2 regions of the Arthrobacter sp. D3-16 genome follow, and region 2 is predicted to be linked to the other one. Evidence: riboswitches for the same ligand, from Rfam matches in the RefSeq annotation. Region 2 holds a riboswitch; the other holds the start of a gene.
What was found. Region 2 has a riboswitch for glycine ahead of gcvP (aminomethyl-transferring glycine dehydrogenase). Riboswitches for the same ligand answer to the same signal wherever they lie in the genome.
Positions count from the first base shown of each region.

Region 1 (9,420 bases), 230 kb from region 2:
TGGGGATGAACCCGATGAGGAAGATGACCGGCAGCTGGAGTCCGGCCTCGTTGACGGTGGGGCCCAGTGCGCTGGTCAGCGTATAGGCCGGTGCGATGGTGGAGATGCCAAGGACGACGACGGCGAGAAGTCCCAGCTGCCCGCCCTTCAGGCCCTTTGGGGTTATTCCGTGGGCAGTACCGGGAGCATGCCCGCCGGCGGCGGGAGTGCCGGTTCGGATGGTTTCTGTCATGACACCACTTTCTGGGAAGCAGCAGGCTGCTGTTGGGTGATGCAGTGGATACCCCCGCCGCGGGCAAACAGCTCACGTGCGTCAATGGCGACGATACGCCGCCCGGGGTAGGCCTCGGCCAAGATCTGCAGGGCCTTGTCGTCCTGGGGGTCGTTGAAGCTGCAGGCGATCACTCCGCCGTTGACCGCCACGTGGTTGATGTAGCTGTAGTCCACGAAGCCTTCCTCATCCCGGAGTGTTTCGGGCGCGGGGACTTCGATGATGTTCCAATGGCGGCCGGCGGCGTCCGTGGTGCCGCGCAGGAAGTCGATAATTTCCCGGCAGACCTCGAAGTCCGGATGCTCGGGATTCTCCTGGGAATGGACCAGCAGCGTACCGGGCGAGGGGATGGCGGCCACGATGTCCACGTGGCCGCGGGTGCCGAAACGCTCCAAATCCCGGGTGAGGCCGCGAGGCAGCCACACCACATGGGTGGCACCGATCGTGCGCGCCAGCTCCAGCTCCACGTCGGCCCGGCTGATGCCGGGATTGCGCCCCGGATCCAGCTGGACTGTTTCCGTAACGAGGACAGTTCCCTGGCCGTCCACCTGGATGCCGCCACCCTCGTTCACCAGCGCCGAGACGATGTGCTGTGCCCCTGACCGGCCGGCCACCTCTCCGGCGACCAGTGCATCTTTGTCCCACTGCGCCCAGTCCTGTCCGCCCCAGCCGTTGAACACCCAATCCACCGCGCCAAGGTTTCCCTCGCCATTTAAGACAAAAGTGGGGCCGATGTCGCGCATCCACGCATCATTCAACGGGGCTGCAAGTAGCTCAATGTCGGGGGAGAGGTAGGCAGCGGCCGTTTCGACGTCGTCGGGATCCACCACCATGGTGACCGGCTGGAATTCGACGGCGGCGTTCGCCACCGCAGCCCAGGTGGACCTGGCCGCGTGGGCAGCCTCGGCCGACTCGCCAAGGGTGTAGCCGCCGGCGGGAAACGCCATCCAGAGCCGCTCCTGCGGGGCTGTTTCGGCAGGCATCCGCCACTGCTCGGCCTGCATCAGGGCCCCTGCGTCCTGCTGCGCCACGGGGGCGGTCACGAGCACACCTCCGCGAACCCGCGCTCGCCGCCGATGGATTCATTCGGGCGGACGGGCTCGGTGAGGCGGCCGTAGGTGTCCGGGCGCCGCGTTGCCAGGAAGGGGAACAGGGTCAGCCAGTCCTTCCGCTGGTCCAGGTCCAGGTCGGCCACGAGGACGGCGGACGCGTCGCGGGGTGCCTGGGCAAGGATCCGCCCGTAGGGGTCGGAGATGAAGGACGAACCGTAGAAGTTCAGGGTGCCTTCGCTGCCCCAGCGGTTGGGCGCGATCATAAACAGCCCGTTGGCGATGCCGTTCCCTACAATTACCTGCTGCCAGAGCGGCTGGGTGTCAAAATCGGGGTGGTCCGGTTCGGAGCCGATGGCCGTGGGGTAGACCAGGATTTCGGCACCGCCCAGCGAGTACAGCCGGGCCACTTCAGGAAACCATTCGTCCCAGCAGGTGGGCATACCCAGGCGGGCACCGGCGAGTTCGGCAGGGGCATGCACCTCGTAGGCGTCAGCCGCTGCCGGGCCCTGGCGGAAGAACTTGTCCTCGTAGTACCCGGCGGTGACGGGGATGTGGAGTTTGTGGGTCCGCGCCAGGAGTTCGCCCTCCGGCGAGACCAGGATGGCCGTGTTCAAGCCCAGCCCGTCGTCCTGTCCGTCAGGGTCTTCGGCCCGCTGGTACAGCGACGCGTGGACCGATACCCCTTGGCGGCGGGCAGCCTCTGCGGCGAAGCGGAAGGTTGGCCCCGTTAGCAGGTCTTCGGCGATGTCCGAGGGCCGGGGACGGGTTGTCCCCTCTGCAGGGTCGTTGTGCGGCAGCGTGTCCGCCGGATAACGCGAAAGCGTCAGCTCCGGCAGGAAAACCACAGAGGCTCCCAATGCAGCGGCCTGGCTGATGCCCTCGTTGAGTTCGGCCTCGACAGCGGCGCTGTCGGCTTGCCACCGGTGCTGGACCACGCCAACGCGCAGGGCCTTCCGGCTGGACGGCGATGTCCGGGCCAAGGAGGCGGGTGCGTCGAGGCAGGAAATTTCAATCATGTTTGCTACTCCAGTGAGACGATGGTCACTAAATGAATGACGTTCATTTAGTATGCGGTTCCATCCGTCCCGATGCAAGGGGAAATATGAATCGCGTTCGTTTATGTCGGAAAAAAGGAATTAGTAAGCTCACTGAGAAATTTCCCGGCGGTACCGTCTCTGCCCGTGCGGGGCTGATAGCGTCGGGATTACTGGACCAATCGAGGAGGACGCATGAAAGCTTCACCGACACTGACCAACAACCTGCAGGCTGTGCTGACAGACCTGATCGAGCTGCACCTCCAGGGCAAGCAGGCCCACTGGAACATCGTGGGAACGAACTTCCGTGACCTGCACCTGCAGTTGGACGAAATCATTGACGCCGCCCGCCAGTTTGCCGACGATACCGCCGAGCGGATGCGCGCGCTGCACGCCCTTCCGGACGGACGCAGCTCCACTGTGGCAGAGTCCACCAGTCTCGCTCCGTTTCCTGAAGGCCTGATCAGTACCAAGGACGCCATCGAGCGGATTGTCGCAGCCCTGGAAGCTGCCGTGGGCACCATGCGCAAGGTCCATGACGAAGTAGACGAGGAAGACCCCACGTCGGCTGACCTGCTCCACGAGTTCATCGCCAAGTTCGAGCAGTTCGCCTGGATGGTGAACGCCGAAACCATGAAGCCGACGGCGAGCGTCACGGCGCCTGACGCTTAGCCAGCAGGGCATCACGCACGGCCTTTCAGCGCCCGGCCCGGACACGAAGTCCGGAGCCGGGCGCTGTTTTTATGCCTGCCCGCGCGAGCCCCTATGCAGTCTGCGCCCCTACTGCGCCTTGGGCACCTTTCGGAGCACGACGGCGGCCAGGACTGCCGCCGTCGCCATCAGCACCAGCCCGATCGCCGCGGTGACGTGCACGCCGGAGTCGAAAGCGGAGCCAGCGGCATGGCGGACGGCGTCCGCCAAGGGTGCCGGCAGCCCGGCTGCAAGTTCCATGGCCCCGGCCAGGGTTTCGCTGGCATGCGCACTGCCCTGGCCTGCGGCCTCGACCGCCGCGGCAGGAAGCTGCAGGTTCTGCTGGTAGGAGGCGGTCAGGATGGAGCCCAGGACGGCAGTTCCCAGCAGGGCGCCCACCTCATAGCCTGTCTCCGAGATCGCGGAGGCCGCCCCCGATTTTTCCGCCGGGACGCTGCCAAGGATGAGGTCATTGGAGATGGTTTCGGCCGTTCCCACGCCCAGGGCCAGGACCAGCAGGGCAGCGAGCAGCAGTGCCGGCCCGTCGGCGTGGCTGCCGAACGTCACCATGCTGTAGCCTGCGGCGCTCATGGCCAAACCGGCGCCCACCACGAAACCCGGCCGGACCTTCCGCACTACCGGCACCACCGCAAGGCCCGCCACAACGGTTGCCACCAGCGCCGGAATCATTGCCATTCCCGCAGCGGAAGGCGACATGCCCTCAAGGAGCTGGAGGTGCTGCGCCAGGAAGAGGATGAAGCCGTTGAAGGAGAACAGGGCCAGGACGTTTGCCGTGATGGCCATGCTGAACACCCGGTTGCGGAACAGGGACATGTCCAGCAGCGGGCTCTTCAGCCGCTGCTGCCGCCGGACAAAAGTGGCGCCCATTGCCAGGCCGAAAGCCAGGCTGCCCAGGGCCAGCGGTCCGGCACCTTCGGTGGCGAACTCCTTGATGCCGTAGACCACCGGAACCATGGTGAGCAGCGAGAGCAGGATGCTCGGCGCATCCACCCGACCAGGTGTTGGGTCCTTGGACTCCGGGATGAAGGCGGGTCCGAAGGCCAGCAGGGGCAGCATGATGGGCACGGCCACCAGGAGTACTGCTCCCCACCAGAACTGCTCAACGAGCCACCCGCCAAAAATTGGGCCCAGGGCGGCACCGCCGGAAAACCCGGCCGCCCAGATGGCAATGGCCAGCCGCCGGCGGTTGGGATCAACAAAAATGTTGCGGATCAGGGAGAGCGTTGAGGGCATCAGCATGGCGCCGAAGAAACCCAGGGACGCGCGGCCGGCAATCAGCCAGCCGGCGCTGGGAGCGAAGGCTGTTACTGCTGACACGGCTGCAAAGCCAATGCTGCCGATGATCAGGAGCCGGCGGCGTCCAATCCGGTCGCCCAGGCTCCCCATGGCCACGAGTAATCCTGCCAGCACCAGCGGATAGGCATCCACAATCCACAGCAGCTCCACCCCCGAGGTGCCCAGTGCGCCCGCGATGGCGGGCAGCGCGAAGGTCAGGGCGGTATTGTCCACGGCCACGAGGAGGACCGGGAACATCAGCAGCCCGAGTGCAAGCCAGTCGCGCCACGTGCCCCGTGCGGGATCCGGGACGGTCGGGGCAGTGCGGGTACGTGCTTGCTGGGAGGCGGCGGACGGTGTCATGAGATAACTGTACCGTCCGGACGGTATAGTTAAGAAATTGTCTGCCGGAGATGCATGATGGGAGGCATGCCCCGAAAACCCGTAGCGCGAGATGCAGTCCTCGATGCCTTTGAAGAGCTCCTGATCGATGTGGGAGAGAGGGCCGCCACGCTGGATGCGGTGGCAAAGCGGGCCGGTGTGTCCAAGGGCGGCCTGCTGTACCACTTCCCCAACAAGGAAGCGCTGATCACCGCAACCTTGGAGCGGTTGGACCGCCTGGCAGGAGAAGACCTCGCCGCCATGGCCGCCGCGCCCGAGGGGGCCGCGGCCTACTTCATCCGGTCATCCCTCTGGTCCGATACCCCGATGGACCGTTCTTTTGTCGCCGTGACGCGGCTCGCCGAGGTGGCCCACGAGGATGCCCGCCGCCGCTTCGCAGTCATCCAGCAGCAATGGCTGGACCTGATCGGCAAGGACGTGGGAGCGGCGATGGCAAAGGCCGTCCTGTATATGGGGGACGGGCTGTACTTCAACGCCATGTGGGAGAGCGGGCCGTCCGGAAACGCCGGCGACAGGCAGGCGGAGGTCGAAGAACTCCTGGCCGCCGTCGAGAGGCTGAGGGGCTAGCCGGTATTTGCTCCTGAGCCCGCGGCATAGGAGAATTAGTGCATGTGTGGGCCGTAAACGGCCACCAGGAAAACCCAAATGAATAGCCTTTGATCTGCGGCGGGAGAGTTCTGCCAGAAGGTACAAGCAGGCGCCGTAGGAGCAATACCTCCCCAGGAATCTCACAGGCCCATGTACCGCCGCGGCGAGGCAACTCTGGAAAGTAGCAGGCTGTCCGCCTGGCATCCGGTTCCCCCGGATACCCGGACTGCTGTGCTCACCGACGGTGCAAGCGGGGCCAGCGGATGCAGGCAACGCGGAAACTCTCAGGTCCAATACAGAGCGGGGAGGAACCCGAATCGATGCGGCGTACCCTGATGCCGCCTTAGCTATGGAGTTCCCCGTGACTGTATCTCCGGCCCCCGCCTCTCCGGCTATTGCCGCCCCGGCTGCTGCCACCTTCGTTGACCGGCATATCGGCGCCCGCCGCGAGGCCGACGTGGACACGATGCTCAAGGCAGTGGGCTACGACACCGTGGACGCACTGGTGGATACCGCCGTCCCCAAGGACATCCGCCAGGACTCCGCGCTGGAACTGACGGCCGCGCTGAGCGAGGTGGAGGCGCTCGCCGAGCTCCGCAAACTTGCCGGCAAAAACAAGACGGCCGTGCAGATGATCGGCCAGGGCTACTACGACACCTTCACGCCGCCGGTGATCCGGCGCAATATCCTCGAGGGTCCGGCCTGGTACACCGCGTACACCCCGTACCAGCCCGAGATTTCCCAGGGCCGGCTCGAGGCGCTGCTGAACTTCCAGACCATGGTCCAGGACCTGGTGGGCCTGCCCATCGCCAACGCCTCGTTGCTTGATGAAGCCACGGCGGTGGCCGAGGCCGTGCTGATGATGCGCCGGGCGAACAAAAACAAAGAGGTGCGCGACGGCAAGACAGTGCTGGACGCCGATTGCCTGCCGCAGACCATCGCCATCGTGAGGGGCCGCGCCGAGGCACTCGGCTTCGAGGTTGAGGTGGCGGACCTCTCCACAGGATTGCCCGACGGCGCCATCAACGGGGTGGTCCTGCAGCAGCCCGGGGCTTCCGGCCGGGTGTTTGACCACAGCGCGGTGATCGCCGACGCCAAGGAGCGCGGCGCCCTGGTAACCGTTGCGGCCGACCTGCTCGCGCTGACCCTCATCACGCCTCCGGGTGAGCAGGGCGCGGACATCGCCGTCGGCTCGGCACAGCGCTTCGGCGTCCCGCTGTTCTATGGCGGCCCGCACGCCGCCTACATGGCAGTGCAGAAAGGCCTGGAGCGCTCCATGCCCGGCAGGCTGGTGGGAGTTTCCAAAGACTCGGCAGGAACTCCGGCCTACCGCCTTGCCCTGCAGACCCGTGAGCAGCACATCCGCCGCGAGAAGGCCACCTCCAACATCTGCACGGCGCAGGCCCTGCTGGCCATCGTGGCCTCGATGTACGCCGTCTACCACGGACCCGAGGGGCTGAAGGCGATTGCGCAGTCCGCACACGCTCATGCCAGGACCCTGGCCGCTTCGCTCAAGGCCGCCGGCCTTGAGGTAGTGCACACCAGCTTCTTCGACACCGTCACGGTCTCCGTTCCCGGCAAGGCGGCGGGCATCATCGCCGCAGCAGAGGCCAAGGGCATCAACCTGCGCAGCATCGACGCGGACACGCTGGGCTTCTCCACTGATGAAACCACAACCCCGGAAATTGTCGACGGCGTCCTGGCCGCCTTTGGCGCCGGGCTGGCTGAGGTGACGGACGGGTTCGGCCTGGATGCCGCCGTCGAGCGCTCCTCCGACTTCCTGCAGCACCCGGTGTTCAACACCCACCGCTCCGAGACCCAGCTGCTGCGCTACATCCGCCGTCTCTCCGACCGGGACCTGGCGCTGGACCGCACCATGATCCCGCTGGGTTCCTGCACCATGAAGCTGAACGCCACGGCCGAGATGGAAGCCATCTCCTGGCCCGAGTTCGCCTCGATCCACCCGTTCGCTCCGGACTCCCAAACTGAAGGCTGGCGGGAACTGATCGCGGACCTGGAAGCGCAGCTGACCGAGATCACCGGGTACGACCAGGTGTCCATCCAGCCCAACGCCGGTTCCCAGGGCGAGCTCGCCGGCCTGCTGGCGATCCGCGGCTACCACCACTCGCGCGGTGACCAGCAGCGCAACGTCTGCCTGATCCCGGCGTCGGCGCACGGCACCAACGCCGCCTCGGCTGTCCTCGCCGGCATGAAGGTGGTTGTGGTGGCCACCGCCGCCGACGGCACCATTGACCACGCCGACCTGTACGCCAAGATCGAGGCCAACAAGGACGCGCTGTCCTGCATCATGATCACCTACCCGTCAACGCACGGGGTGTACGACGCCGACGTGCGGGAAGTCTGCGATGCCATCCACGCCGCCGGCGGCCAGGTCTACATTGACGGCGCCAACCTGAACGCCCTCGTCGGGTTGGCACAGCCCGGCCAGTTCGGCGGCGACGTCTCGCACCTGAACCTGCACAAGACCTTCTGCATCCCGCACGGCGGCGGCGGCCCCGGCGTCGGACCGGTGGCTGCGAAGGCGCACCTCGCGCCCTTTATGCCCGGCAACGCTGCCACCTGGACCGAAGGCAACGACGTCCCCATCTCCGCCTCCAAGTACGGTTCCGCCGGCGTGCTCCCCATCTCCTGGGCGTACGTGAAGCTCATGGGCGGCCAGGGCCTGACGGAGGCCACGAAGTCCGCCCTGCTCGCTGCCAACTACATCGCTGCCCGCCTGAACGACTTCTTTCCGGTCCTGTACACCGGAGAAGGCGGGCTGGTGGCCCACGAGTGCATCCTGGACCTGCGCGAGGTCACGGCCAGGACCGGTGTCACCGCCGAGGATGTGGCCAAGCGCCTTATCGACTACGGCTTCCACGCCCCCACCCTGGCCTTCCCCGTTGCGGGCACCCTGATGGTGGAGCCCACGGAATCCGAGGACCTCGGCGAGATCGACCGCTTCATTGAGGCCATGATTTCCATCCGCGCAGAAATCGACCAGGTGGCGCAGGGTGACTTCACCGTTGCTGACAGCCCGCTGCGCAACGCTCCCCACACCGCCGCGGCTGCCATCAGCAGTGACTGGGACCGCGCCTACCCGCGCGAGCAGGCCGTGTTCCCGGTGAAGTCCTTGAAGCAGGACAAGTACTTCCCGCCGGTGGGCCGCATCGACGGCGCGGCCGGCGACCGGAACCTGATCTGCTCCTGCCCGCCGCTTTCCGAGTTCGAGAACTAAGGCCGGCGCCATGACCGAAAAGTACACAGCCCTCTACGACGAGCACAAGAAACTGGGCGCATCCTTCACCGACTTCGGCGGCTGGCAGATGCCCCTGAAGTACAGCTCCGAACTGGCGGAGCACCACGCGGTGCGCAACGCCGCAGGCCTCTTTGACCTCTCCCACATGGGCGAGGTCTGGGTTACCGGAGCGGACGCCGCCGCGTTCCTGGACTACGCCCTGGTGGGAAAGATTTCCGCCATGCCCGTGGGAAAGGCAAAGTACTCGCTGATCTGTGACGAGGACGGCGGCATCATCGACGACCTCATCACGTACCGACGCACTGCAGGTGAGGGCACCTCAGGAGGCGGCAGCGACGCTTTCCTGGTGGTCCCCAACGCAGGCAACGCCGGGGTTGTTGCCACTGCCCTTGCCGAGCGGGCTGCCGGCTTCGACGTCAGCGTCGAAGACGCTTCCGCCACCACCTCGCTGATCGCCGTCCAGGGCCCCAATGCGCAGGAGCTGCTGCTGCGCCTGGTCCCGGCCGCTCAGCATGAACTCGTGACGGAGCTGAAGTACTACGCCGCCGTGGTGGTTCCCGTCCTGGTGGGCGGCGCCGGACGGGACCTCCTGCTCGCCCGCACCGGCTACACCGGCGAGGACGGGTTTGAAATTTTTGTGTCCAACGACGACGCCGCTGGCCTTTGGCAGGCACTCGTCGCCATCGCGGATGAAGGGGAGCTGACTCCCGCCGGCCTCGCCTCCCGCGATTCGCTCCGTCTCGAAGCAGGCATGCCGCTGTACGGCAATGAGCTGTCCCTGCAGGGGGACCCCTTCGCCGCAAGCCTGGGACCCGTCGTCGCGCTTTC
Region 1 is NZ_CP096437.1:3,276,158-3,285,577, reverse strand. It holds gene M1D32_RS15350 (APC family permease) at 1-232, opposite strand, end outside; gene M1D32_RS15345 (agmatine deiminase family protein) at 229-1,254, opposite strand; gene M1D32_RS15340 (nitrilase-related carbon-nitrogen hydrolase) at 1,311-2,339, opposite strand; gene M1D32_RS15335 (Dps family protein) at 2,553-3,029, shown strand; gene M1D32_RS15330 (MFS transporter) at 3,138-4,706, opposite strand; gene M1D32_RS15325 (TetR/AcrR family transcriptional regulator) at 4,773-5,312, shown strand; glycine riboswitch at 5,403-5,501, shown strand; gene gcvP (aminomethyl-transferring glycine dehydrogenase) at 5,683-8,571, shown strand; gene gcvT (glycine cleavage system aminomethyltransferase GcvT) at 8,582-9,420, shown strand, end outside.
Region 1: another riboswitch for glycine. It lies ahead of gcvP (aminomethyl-transferring glycine dehydrogenase); the one in region 2 lies ahead of gcvP (aminomethyl-transferring glycine dehydrogenase).

Region 2 (9,420 bases):
GCTTCCCTTTGCTGTGGGTCTTGTCGCCTGCCCTTACGGGCTGAGGTCCCAGTGGACCTGGATTGCCTCTGCGATGGGGCCGGTGGCGACATCCACCCGGAAGGCGACGGGCGCGGTCCCTGTCTCCTCAATGACGGCATCACGGTATACCCGGCCACACCTGGGGCACAGGGTATGAAGGTCCTCGTCCTCTGGCCAGGCAGCCAGGCCTTTGGGGACAGGGGATTCCGCATAAACAGGCATGCCCTCTGAATTCGCCTGAATCAAACCGTCCTGGCTGACGGTGTTGCCGCAAACGCAGGTGATAGTGGTGACGTCATGACCCACCACGTCGGCGGTTTCAGCGGCCACGATGACCTCCCGGATGCTGGAAGGGAGCTGTTGATATCAGCTTATGCCCGCTGGTCGGCACGGTGCCAAGGCCTACCCAACTTCCGCCGTTTCCATTGCCTGACTTGTAGTGCGGGGTCCAGTATTAAGGCTGTCGGGACGGCTGGGGCCTACTGAATCGCCCACCGCCTGAGGATCAAGGATTCGACATGAATAATGGTTCCCTTTTCCCGAACCGACGTACGCTGCTGAAGACGGCCGGAATTGGGATGGCCGGTGCAGCCACTTTCCCCCTCCTGTCCGCTCCCGCCGGCACAGCTGCGCAGCCTGCGCCGTCGGCACCAGGATCGCTGCTCCCTGCCCCGCCCGGACAGGTTGAACCACTGCTGGACCGGGCGAAAGTGAACAATGCCCTGGCAAGGCTTGACGAGTTCATCCAGGACGCCATGGAAAGTACCGGACTTCCGGGCATGGCCGTGGCCGTGGTGTACCGGGACGAAGTGCTGTACTCCAAAGGCTTCGGGGTCCGGGAAGTCGGGAAACCCGAGCAGATCACTCCTGACACTGTGTTCCAGGTGGCGTCCGTCTCCAAGCCCCTGGCCTCCACCGTGGTGGCAGGGGTAGTGGGACAAAAGGTCGTCAAATGGACGGACCCCGTTGTCAAACACAACAAGAGGTTCGCGTTCAACGATGACTACGTCACGCGGAATGCAACCTTCGCTGACCTGATGTCTCACCGCAGTGGACTGCGGACGAGTTCGGGAGATCTGCTGGAAGACCTCGGGTTTGATCGTGCCTATATCCTCAGTCACCTCAACCAGCAGCCACTCGATACCTTCCGGGCGAGTTACAACTACAGCAATTTCGGTTTCACCGAGGCTGGCCAGGCCGCAGCGGACGCGATGAAGACCGCCTGGGAGGATCTGGCCGAGGAGATCCTGTTCCGCAAACTTGGCATGTCCGCATCCAGTTACCGCCACTCAGACTATGAGGGAGCCAAAAACAAGGCCACGCTCCATGTGCCGCTCGACAACCAGGAGTGGGCAGCGAAATACCGCCGCGACCCTGACGCCGAGGCTCCGGCCGGCGGCGCGAGTTCATCCGTGCGGGACCTCGCCCAGTGGCTCCGGCTGCAGCTGGGCAACGGCACCTACGAGGGCAAGCCGGTTATCGATTCCGCTGCCCTCCAAACAACCCACGTTCCCCATGCCTTCTCCGGTCCGGCGTCGGCTCCTGCTGCCCGCTCCCGCTTCTACGGGCTGGGCTGGAACGTCTCCTACGACGACCAGGCCCGCGTCCAGCTGGGACACTCAGGGGCATTCAACCTCGGCGCAGCCACCGCCGTGTCGATGCTTCCCGGTGAGCAACTGGCCATTGTGGCCCTGACCAACGGCCGCCCGCAAGGGATTCCTGAAGCAATCAACGCTGACTTTATGGACACAGCCCAGCACGGGCGGCCCACCGTGGACTGGCTGACCTTTATCTCTGGCATCTTCAAGCAACAGGACGAGGCCGGCAAGCCTGAGGTGGACTACACCAAGATTCCCTCCAACCCGTCTCCTGCGAGCCCAAACAGTGCTTACACAGGCACCTATGACAACTCCTACTATGGCCCGTTGGTGGTCTTCGAAAAGGGCGGGAAATTGGCCATGAGAATGGGGCCGGCGGGCAGTCCCACCACTTTCCCGCTCACCCATTTCGACGGCGATACATTCAGCTTCGAGAGCATCGGAGAGAACGGCAACGGTTTGGCCGGTGCAATTTTTGCAAAGGCAAACGGCGGCTCCTCACCCAGCGTCGCCTTGGACTTCTACAACAGGACGGGGCTGGGGACCTTTACCCGGTGATCTTGGCTGAGATCACCGGGGCTCGGCAAGGCGTCAGAACCTTCCGGGGATCGCCTGTAACGCCCCAATAACGCGCTGTGGCTAATTTCGAGAAGCTGTGTTCACTCACCTGATGGAAAGAAGGATTTCCAATGTCAGACCGCAAATTGTTGAACCCCAAAGACCTTCATGCGGCGCCGGGATTCACGCACGTTGTCACCGCCCCTGCCGCAAAACTGGCGTTTTTGTCGGGCCAGGTCGCGCTTGATGCCAACTTCACCATCGTCGGCGGCGACGACCTTGGTGAGCAGACAAAGGCTGCCATGCGCAACATCAAGACAGCCCTGGACAGCATCGGGGCTTCGTGGGAGGACGTCTACCGACGGACTATCTACACCCTGCAGCCCACGCAGTACGAAATAATCACCGCAGCTATCGAGGAAGTTCAGGGGTCTTCGGAACATCCCGCCCAGACGATCCTGGGCGTCACAGGCCTCGCAATCGACGGCCTGCTCATCGAAATCGAGACGACGGTGGTCCTGCCCGGATAGTTGCCTTCCGATCCGCGTGCAGTCGTAAGGAGCTAATATCATCAGCCGGCGCACCACCTGGGCGTTGAAGGTTACACCCGTGCCTGCAAATCCTCATTGTGGTGACTGCCCAACGGGTCCACCATGATGCTATGGATGCTGAAACAACCCGACCGCTGGACCTGACCCTTCCCCAAGCCTTCCTGCTTTTGGCCACAAACGACCAGAACGGCAAACCTGAAGTGCCGCTGTTCGCACTTAGGACAACGGTGGCAGGGGCAATATTGGCCGAGCTGGACCTGCTCGGCGCGATCGAGCTGCAGGGGAAGCGCGTCAGGGCCACGGGCACGGCCCCGGTAACGGACTACCAGCACGAGCTGGAACTCATCCGCAGCAAATCCCGGCCCCACACTCCCAAGTGGTGGGTGTCGGTGCTGGAGAGCCGCGCCGAAGTGCTGCGTGTCTACGACGGGCTGGTGTCGCTGGGCATCGTGGAGCATGTCGGTGAAAAGCACCTGGGCCGGTTCCGGGCCGTGCGGTTCCCGGAGAAGGACCATGCTCCCGAGGCGGCGCTGCTGAAGAGGATCGAGGCCGCGCTCAGCGGTGCACCGTCCAACCTCGAGGTGCCGGATACCACGCCAACCGGGGACAGGGCAACTGGTGCGGGGACCACGGATGGCGGGGCAACCGCGTCGGTGGCGCCTGGCCCCAACCTGCCCGGCGCCAAGCCCGTTCCCAAGGCATCCGATGCCAGGACCATCGTGCTGATCGCACTGCTTCAGGCGTCCGGACTGCTCCCGAAGCTCTTCCCGGAGGCAGACAGAATCCGGGCAAGCGAGCTGTCGAAAGACTATTGGCCGTCGCGCGCGGTCGAGGACGAGCTTCGCATGGTCAGGCTGGCTGAGGAAGAAGCGGCAAATCTTTGAGCCTGCCTGGGCTGTCGCCGGAACGTAATTGGCAAGGCTGCCATGAAAAAGCGACAGTGCAAATTTGCTGCTTTTCCAGCCTTTCTTGCGATCGTTGACAGAAGAAGACCAATAGAGGCTCTTCTGTCATGAAGCTCAAAAGGAGATAACCGTACTCGTCAAACTCCTTGGCCTCGCTTCGAGGCTGCCAAATCGCCGCTGGACCAGGTTTTTTGAGGACTGGCATAAAAAATAAAAGTAGGTATGGTATCGGGTAACGCAAAGCATAGAAAGGCGTGATTCCGATGTCAGGAAAATCCCCGAAAAGCAGCGCCGCTAAAAAAGCCGGCAAGTCGATCCTCGAAAAAAGGGCCGACAAAAGAGCCAAAAACGAAAACAGCGGAATTAACTTCGTAAAGCCGCGCAAAAACCAGCGCTAAACATGCCAGCGGGCAGCCGAAGCGGGACTCCTAGCCCAGTCGGCTGCCCGCGCCACCCCGCGGCGCCTAGACCTCGCTTTTCAGCAACAAGGACACCAGCATGAACACTTCCGTCAAGGCCTTAGTGGTCCCTGCCCGCCTTGCCCACGCTGTCCACATCAGAACCGTTGAGCTGGACCTTCCAGCACTACAGCGGGTGGTCGCAGGGGAGGTAGGCCGCATCGCCAGCACCGACTGGCATGCCTACCTGGACAGTGAGGGGATCAGGTACGCCGAGAACCTTCGCGCCGAAGTCCTCATCCGTGAAGCGGGCATCGATTTCGATGAGACCATCCACGGAACCGCCATGTTTCTGGGCCACACAAACCTCGGCGAAGAGACCGACGCTCCCCGCCACCTCATCAGGCTGGCCGAGCAGCTATTCGATATGCCATTGGCCGCTTAGCAGCAGCGGTGAGCAGGGCGCGATGGAGGGCCCTGGCAAAAGCAACGGGCGGCGGCGGGAAGTCCCGCCGTCGCCCGTTGCTTTCCGCTGCTACGCCTCGATGGTCACACCGCGCCAGAACGCGATGCGGTCCTCGATCTGCTTGGCGCGTGCCTTGGGCTCCGGGTAGTACCAGGCCGCGTCCACATTCAGCTTTCCGTCCACTTCCAGCGAGTGGTAGCCGGCCTTACCCTTCCAGGGGCAGACCGAATAGAGGTCACTGTCCCTGAGGTAGCCCGCATTCACTGCATCCCGCGGGAAGTAATGGTTGCCCTCCACCACCACGGTATCGGTGGATTCGGCGATGACTTTTCCGTTCCAGATAGCCCTGACCATGTGGTTCCGTTCTGTTGGGTTCCGCCGCAATGCCGCTCGTAGGTATCCCAACGGCATGGTGTGCGCGCTTGTTCCCGGGAGGGGGCGGGGTAACGATCAGCTGCACCACTAGACTCGCCTGCATGGGGGAAAACACCACACCTGACGCAGCCAAAACGCCAAGACCTGCCCGCTTCCGCGGAGCTGTCCTGCCGATAGCGGCCCTCGCCGTAGTGCTGGTGGGGTGCTTCGTCGCGTGGAGCAACAGCCAAAATGTCAGCTTTGGCTGGTTCGCCTACGCGCCGCTGAGCAACGAGCCCTTCAGCGGAAGCGGCTTGGCCTTCGTTACGCCAGGGGCGCAGGCAGGCCTGGCAATCGCCGTCGTCGGTTTGCTCGTCCTGGCATTCTGGGCCGGGTACCGGATCGGCACAAAAGCCGGCCCCAGGAAGCCCTGACCCGCAGTTCGGTGAGTGCGCGACGCCGGCACCTCCCGCCGTCGTAAGCCCGCCTGAAAATGCCCCCCGTTTTGCATCCCGCCCAGCAACCCGGTATGGTGTGAGCCGTGTCACCCACCAGTGGCACGTGCTTATGATCTGCGGCGGGAGAGTCCTGCCGGTACGTTCAGCAGGCGCCGTAGGAGCAAATCCTCCCCAGGAATCTCTCAGGCCCACGTACCGCCGCGGCAAGGCAACTCTGGAAAGCAGTCCGGGCAACCGGGCTCACCGACGGTGCAAGTGGCGCCCCGCTGAACAGCAGGGCAACGCAAAACTCTCAGGTCCAATACAGAGCGGGGAGGAACCCGAATCAACGTGGTGTCTCGGCACCACCTGAATTATGGAGTTCCTCTCATGACGGTTCCGTCGTCCCCCACCACCTTCGCAGACCGCCATATCGGCGCGCGCCGCCAGTCCGACATCGACACCATGCTCAAGGCCGTCGGCTACGACAGTGTCGATGGCCTCGTCGACAGTGCGGTCCCCGATTCCATCCGCCAGGACAAGCCCCTCACCCTCGAGAGTGCCCTCAGCGAAGTCGAGGTCCTCGCCGAGCTCCGCAAGCTTGCCGGCAAAAACAAGATGGCCGTTCAGATGATCGGCCAGGGCTACTACGACACCGTGACCCCGCCGGTGATCCGCCGCAACATCCTTGAAGCCCCCGCCTGGTACACCGCCTACACCCCGTACCAGCCGGAAATTTCCCAGGGCCGGCTCGAGGCACTCCTGAACTTCCAGACCATGGTCCAGGATCTCACTGCCCTCCCGGTGGCCAACGCCTCTCTCCTGGACGAAGCCACCGCCGTCGCCGAAGCCGTGCTGCTGATGCGCCGCGCCAACAAATCCAAGACTTCCAAGGACGGCAAGACCGTCCTCGACGCCGACCTCCTCCCGCAGACCATCGCCATCGTGCTGGGCCGCGCGGAGGCCCTCGGCTTCGAGGTGGAGATCGCCGACCTCACCAACGGACTGCCCGACGGCGACATCAACGGCGTCGTTCTCCAGCAGCCCGGCGTCTCCGGCCGGGTCTGGGACCAGTCCGCCGTCATCGCGGAGGCCAAGGACCGCGGCGCCCTGGTCACCGTCGCCGCCGACCTCCTGGCCCTCACCCTCATCACTCCGCCGGGCGAGCAGGGCGCGGACATCGCCGTCGGCTCCACCCAGCGCTTTGGCGTGCCGTTGTTCTTTGGGGGACCGCACGCCGCGTACATGGCCGTCCGCCAGGGCATGGAACGCACCCTTCCCGGCCGCATCGTGGGCGTTTCCAAGGACGACGCCGGTGTCCCCGCCTACCGCCTGGCCCTGCAGACCCGCGAGCAGCACATCCGCCGCGAGAAGGCCACCTCCAACATCTGCACCGCACAGGCACTGCTCGCCATCGTCTCGTCTTTCTATGCCGTGTACCACGGTCCCGACGGCCTTAAGGCGATCGCCGAGACCGTCCACAACAACACCCGCGCCCTGGCCACCACGCTGAAGATCGCCGGCCGTGAACTGGTATCCGACACCTTCTTCGACACCCTCACCGTCCGCGTGCCCGGCAAGGCTGCCAAGGTGATCACTGCAGCCGAAGCCCGCGGCATCAACCTGCGCCTCATCGATGCGGACACAGTTGGCGTGTCAGTCGATGAGACCACGACGCCGGAGGTCCTCTCGGCGGTTGTCGTCGCCTTTGGTGCCGGTCCCGTTGTGGAAGCTTCCGGCTTCGAGCTGCCCGCGTCGGTGCTGCGCACCTCCACCTACCTGCAGCACCCGGTGTTCAACACCCACCGCTCCGAGACCCAGCTGCTGCGCTACATCCGCCGCCTCTCGGACCGGGACCTGGCGCTGGACCGCACCATGATCCCGCTGGGTTCCTGCACCATGAAGCTGAACGCCACGGCCGAGATGGAAGCCATCTCCTGGCCCGAGTTCGCCTCGATCCACCCCTTTGCTCCGGATTCCCAGACAGCCGGTTGGCGCGAACTCATTGCCGGCCTGGAAGCTGATCTCGCGGAGATAACCGGGTACGACCAGGTGTCCATCCAGCCCAACGCCGGTTCCCAGGGCGAGCTTGCCGGCCTGCTGGCGATCCGCGGCTACCACCACTCCCGCGGCGACCAGCAGCGCAACGTCTGCCTCATTCCTGCTTCGGCGCATGGCACCAACGCCGCCTCCGCCGTCCTCGCCGGCATGAAGGTTGTAGTTGTGGCCACCGCCGCTGACGGCACCATCGACCACGCCGACCTGCAGGCCAAGATCGAGGCCCACAAGGACGTCCTCTCGGCCATCATGATCACCTACCCGTCAACGCACGGGGTGTACGACTCGGATGTGCGCGAGGTGTGCGATGCCGTCCACGCCGCCGGCGGCCAGGTGTACGTTGACGGCGCGAACCTCAACGCTTTGGTGGGCTTGGCGCAGCCGGGCAAGTTCGGCGGCGACGTTTCGCACCTGAACCTGCACAAGACCTTCTGCATCCCGCACGGCGGCGGCGGACCCGGCGTCGGACCTGTTGCTGCCAAGGCGCACCTCGCGCCGTTTATGCCGGGTGACGCCAACAAGGCCGCCCACGAAGCCGGTCACGGGGTGGCGATTTCCGCTTCGCGCTTCGGTTCGGCCGGCGTGCTGCCGATTTCCTGGGCGTATGTGAAGCTGATGGGCGGCCAGGGCCTGACCGAAGCCACCAAGTCCGCGCTGCTGGCTGCGAACTACGTTGCCGCGCGGCTCGATGAGCACTTCCCGGTTCTTTACACGGGGGAGAGCGGCCTGGTGGCGCACGAGTGCATCCTTGACCTGCGCGACCTGACGGCCAGGACCGGCATCACCGCCGAGGATGTGGCCAAGCGCCTCATCGACTTCGGCTTCCACGCCCCCACACTGTCCTTCCCGGTGGCGGGCACGCTGATGGTGGAGCCCACGGAGTCCGAGGACCTCGCGGAGATCGACCGCTTCATTGAAGCCATGATCACCATCCGCCAGGAAATCGACCAGGTGGCCAATGGCGACTTCTCCGTGGAGAAGTCCCCGCTGCGCAACGCACCCCACACGGCAGCCGCCGTCGTCTCGTCTGACTGGAACCGTTCCTACCCGCGTGAGCAGGCCGCCTTCCCCGTGTCTTCGCTGCGGCAGGACAAGTACTTCCCGCCCGTGGGCCGTATTGACGGCGCGGCAGGGGACCGCAACCTGGTCTGCTCCTGCCCGCCACTTTCCGAGTTCGAGAACTAAGGATCAGCAATGACTGAGAATTACACCGCGCTTGAGAACTACACAGCGCTGTATGAGCAGCACAAAATTGCCGGCGCCTCGTTCACCGACTTCGGCGGCTGGCAGATGCCCCTGAAGTACAGCTCCGAACTGGCCGAGCACCACGCGGTGCGCCAGAGCGCCGGCCTGTTCGACCTCTCCCACATGGGCGAAGTCTGGGTCACCGGCCCGGACGCCGGCGCTTTCCTGGACTACGCCTTGGCCGGCAAGCTGTCCGCGGTGGCGGTGGGCAAGGCGAAATACTCGCTGATCTGCCAGGAAGACGGCGGCATCATCGACGACCTCATCACCTACCGCCTTCCCGCGGCTGCGGATGGGACAGCCAAATACTTGGTGGTCCCCAACGCCGGCAACGCTGCGGTAGTTGCGGCCGCACTGGCCGAGCGGGCTGCCTCCTTCGACGTGACCGTGAACGATGTCTCCGCCGAGACGTCCCTGATCGCTGTGCAGGGACCGAACGCCGAGGCCATCCTGCTCCAGCTCATCCCGGCTGAACAGCACTCCCTAGTGACCGGACTCAAGTACTACGCGGCCGTTGAAGTAGGGATTACCGTCAACGGCACTGTCCAGGAACTGCTGCTCGCCCGCACCGGGTACACCGGCGAGGACGGCTTCGAGGTCTACATCCCAAACGAGGACGCCGCTGGCCTGTGGGACGCCCTGCTCGAAGTTGGCGCGGGCCACGGCCTCATCCCCGCCGGGCTGGCATGCCGCGACTCGCTCCGCCTGGAAGCCGGCATGCCCCTCTACGGCAACGAGCTTTCCCGCGAGGTCAACCCGTATGCGGCAGGCCTGGGCCCGGTTGTTTCGCTCACGAAGGAGTCGGACTTCATCGGCAAGGCCGTGCTGG
Region 2 is NZ_CP096437.1:3,504,240-3,513,659, reverse strand. It holds gene M1D32_RS16440 (hypothetical protein) at 34-351, opposite strand; gene M1D32_RS16435 (serine hydrolase) at 540-2,177, shown strand; gene M1D32_RS16430 (RidA family protein) at 2,309-2,707, shown strand; gene M1D32_RS16425 (GOLPH3/VPS74 family protein) at 2,839-3,612, shown strand; gene M1D32_RS16420 (hypothetical protein) at 3,578-4,018, opposite strand; gene M1D32_RS16415 (DUF3846 domain-containing protein) at 4,132-4,476, shown strand; gene M1D32_RS16410 (DUF427 domain-containing protein) at 4,567-4,851, opposite strand; gene M1D32_RS16405 (hypothetical protein) at 4,974-5,285, shown strand; glycine riboswitch at 5,420-5,517, shown strand; glycine riboswitch at 5,519-5,626, shown strand; gene gcvP (aminomethyl-transferring glycine dehydrogenase) at 5,679-8,531, shown strand; gene gcvT (glycine cleavage system aminomethyltransferase GcvT) at 8,541-9,420, shown strand, end outside.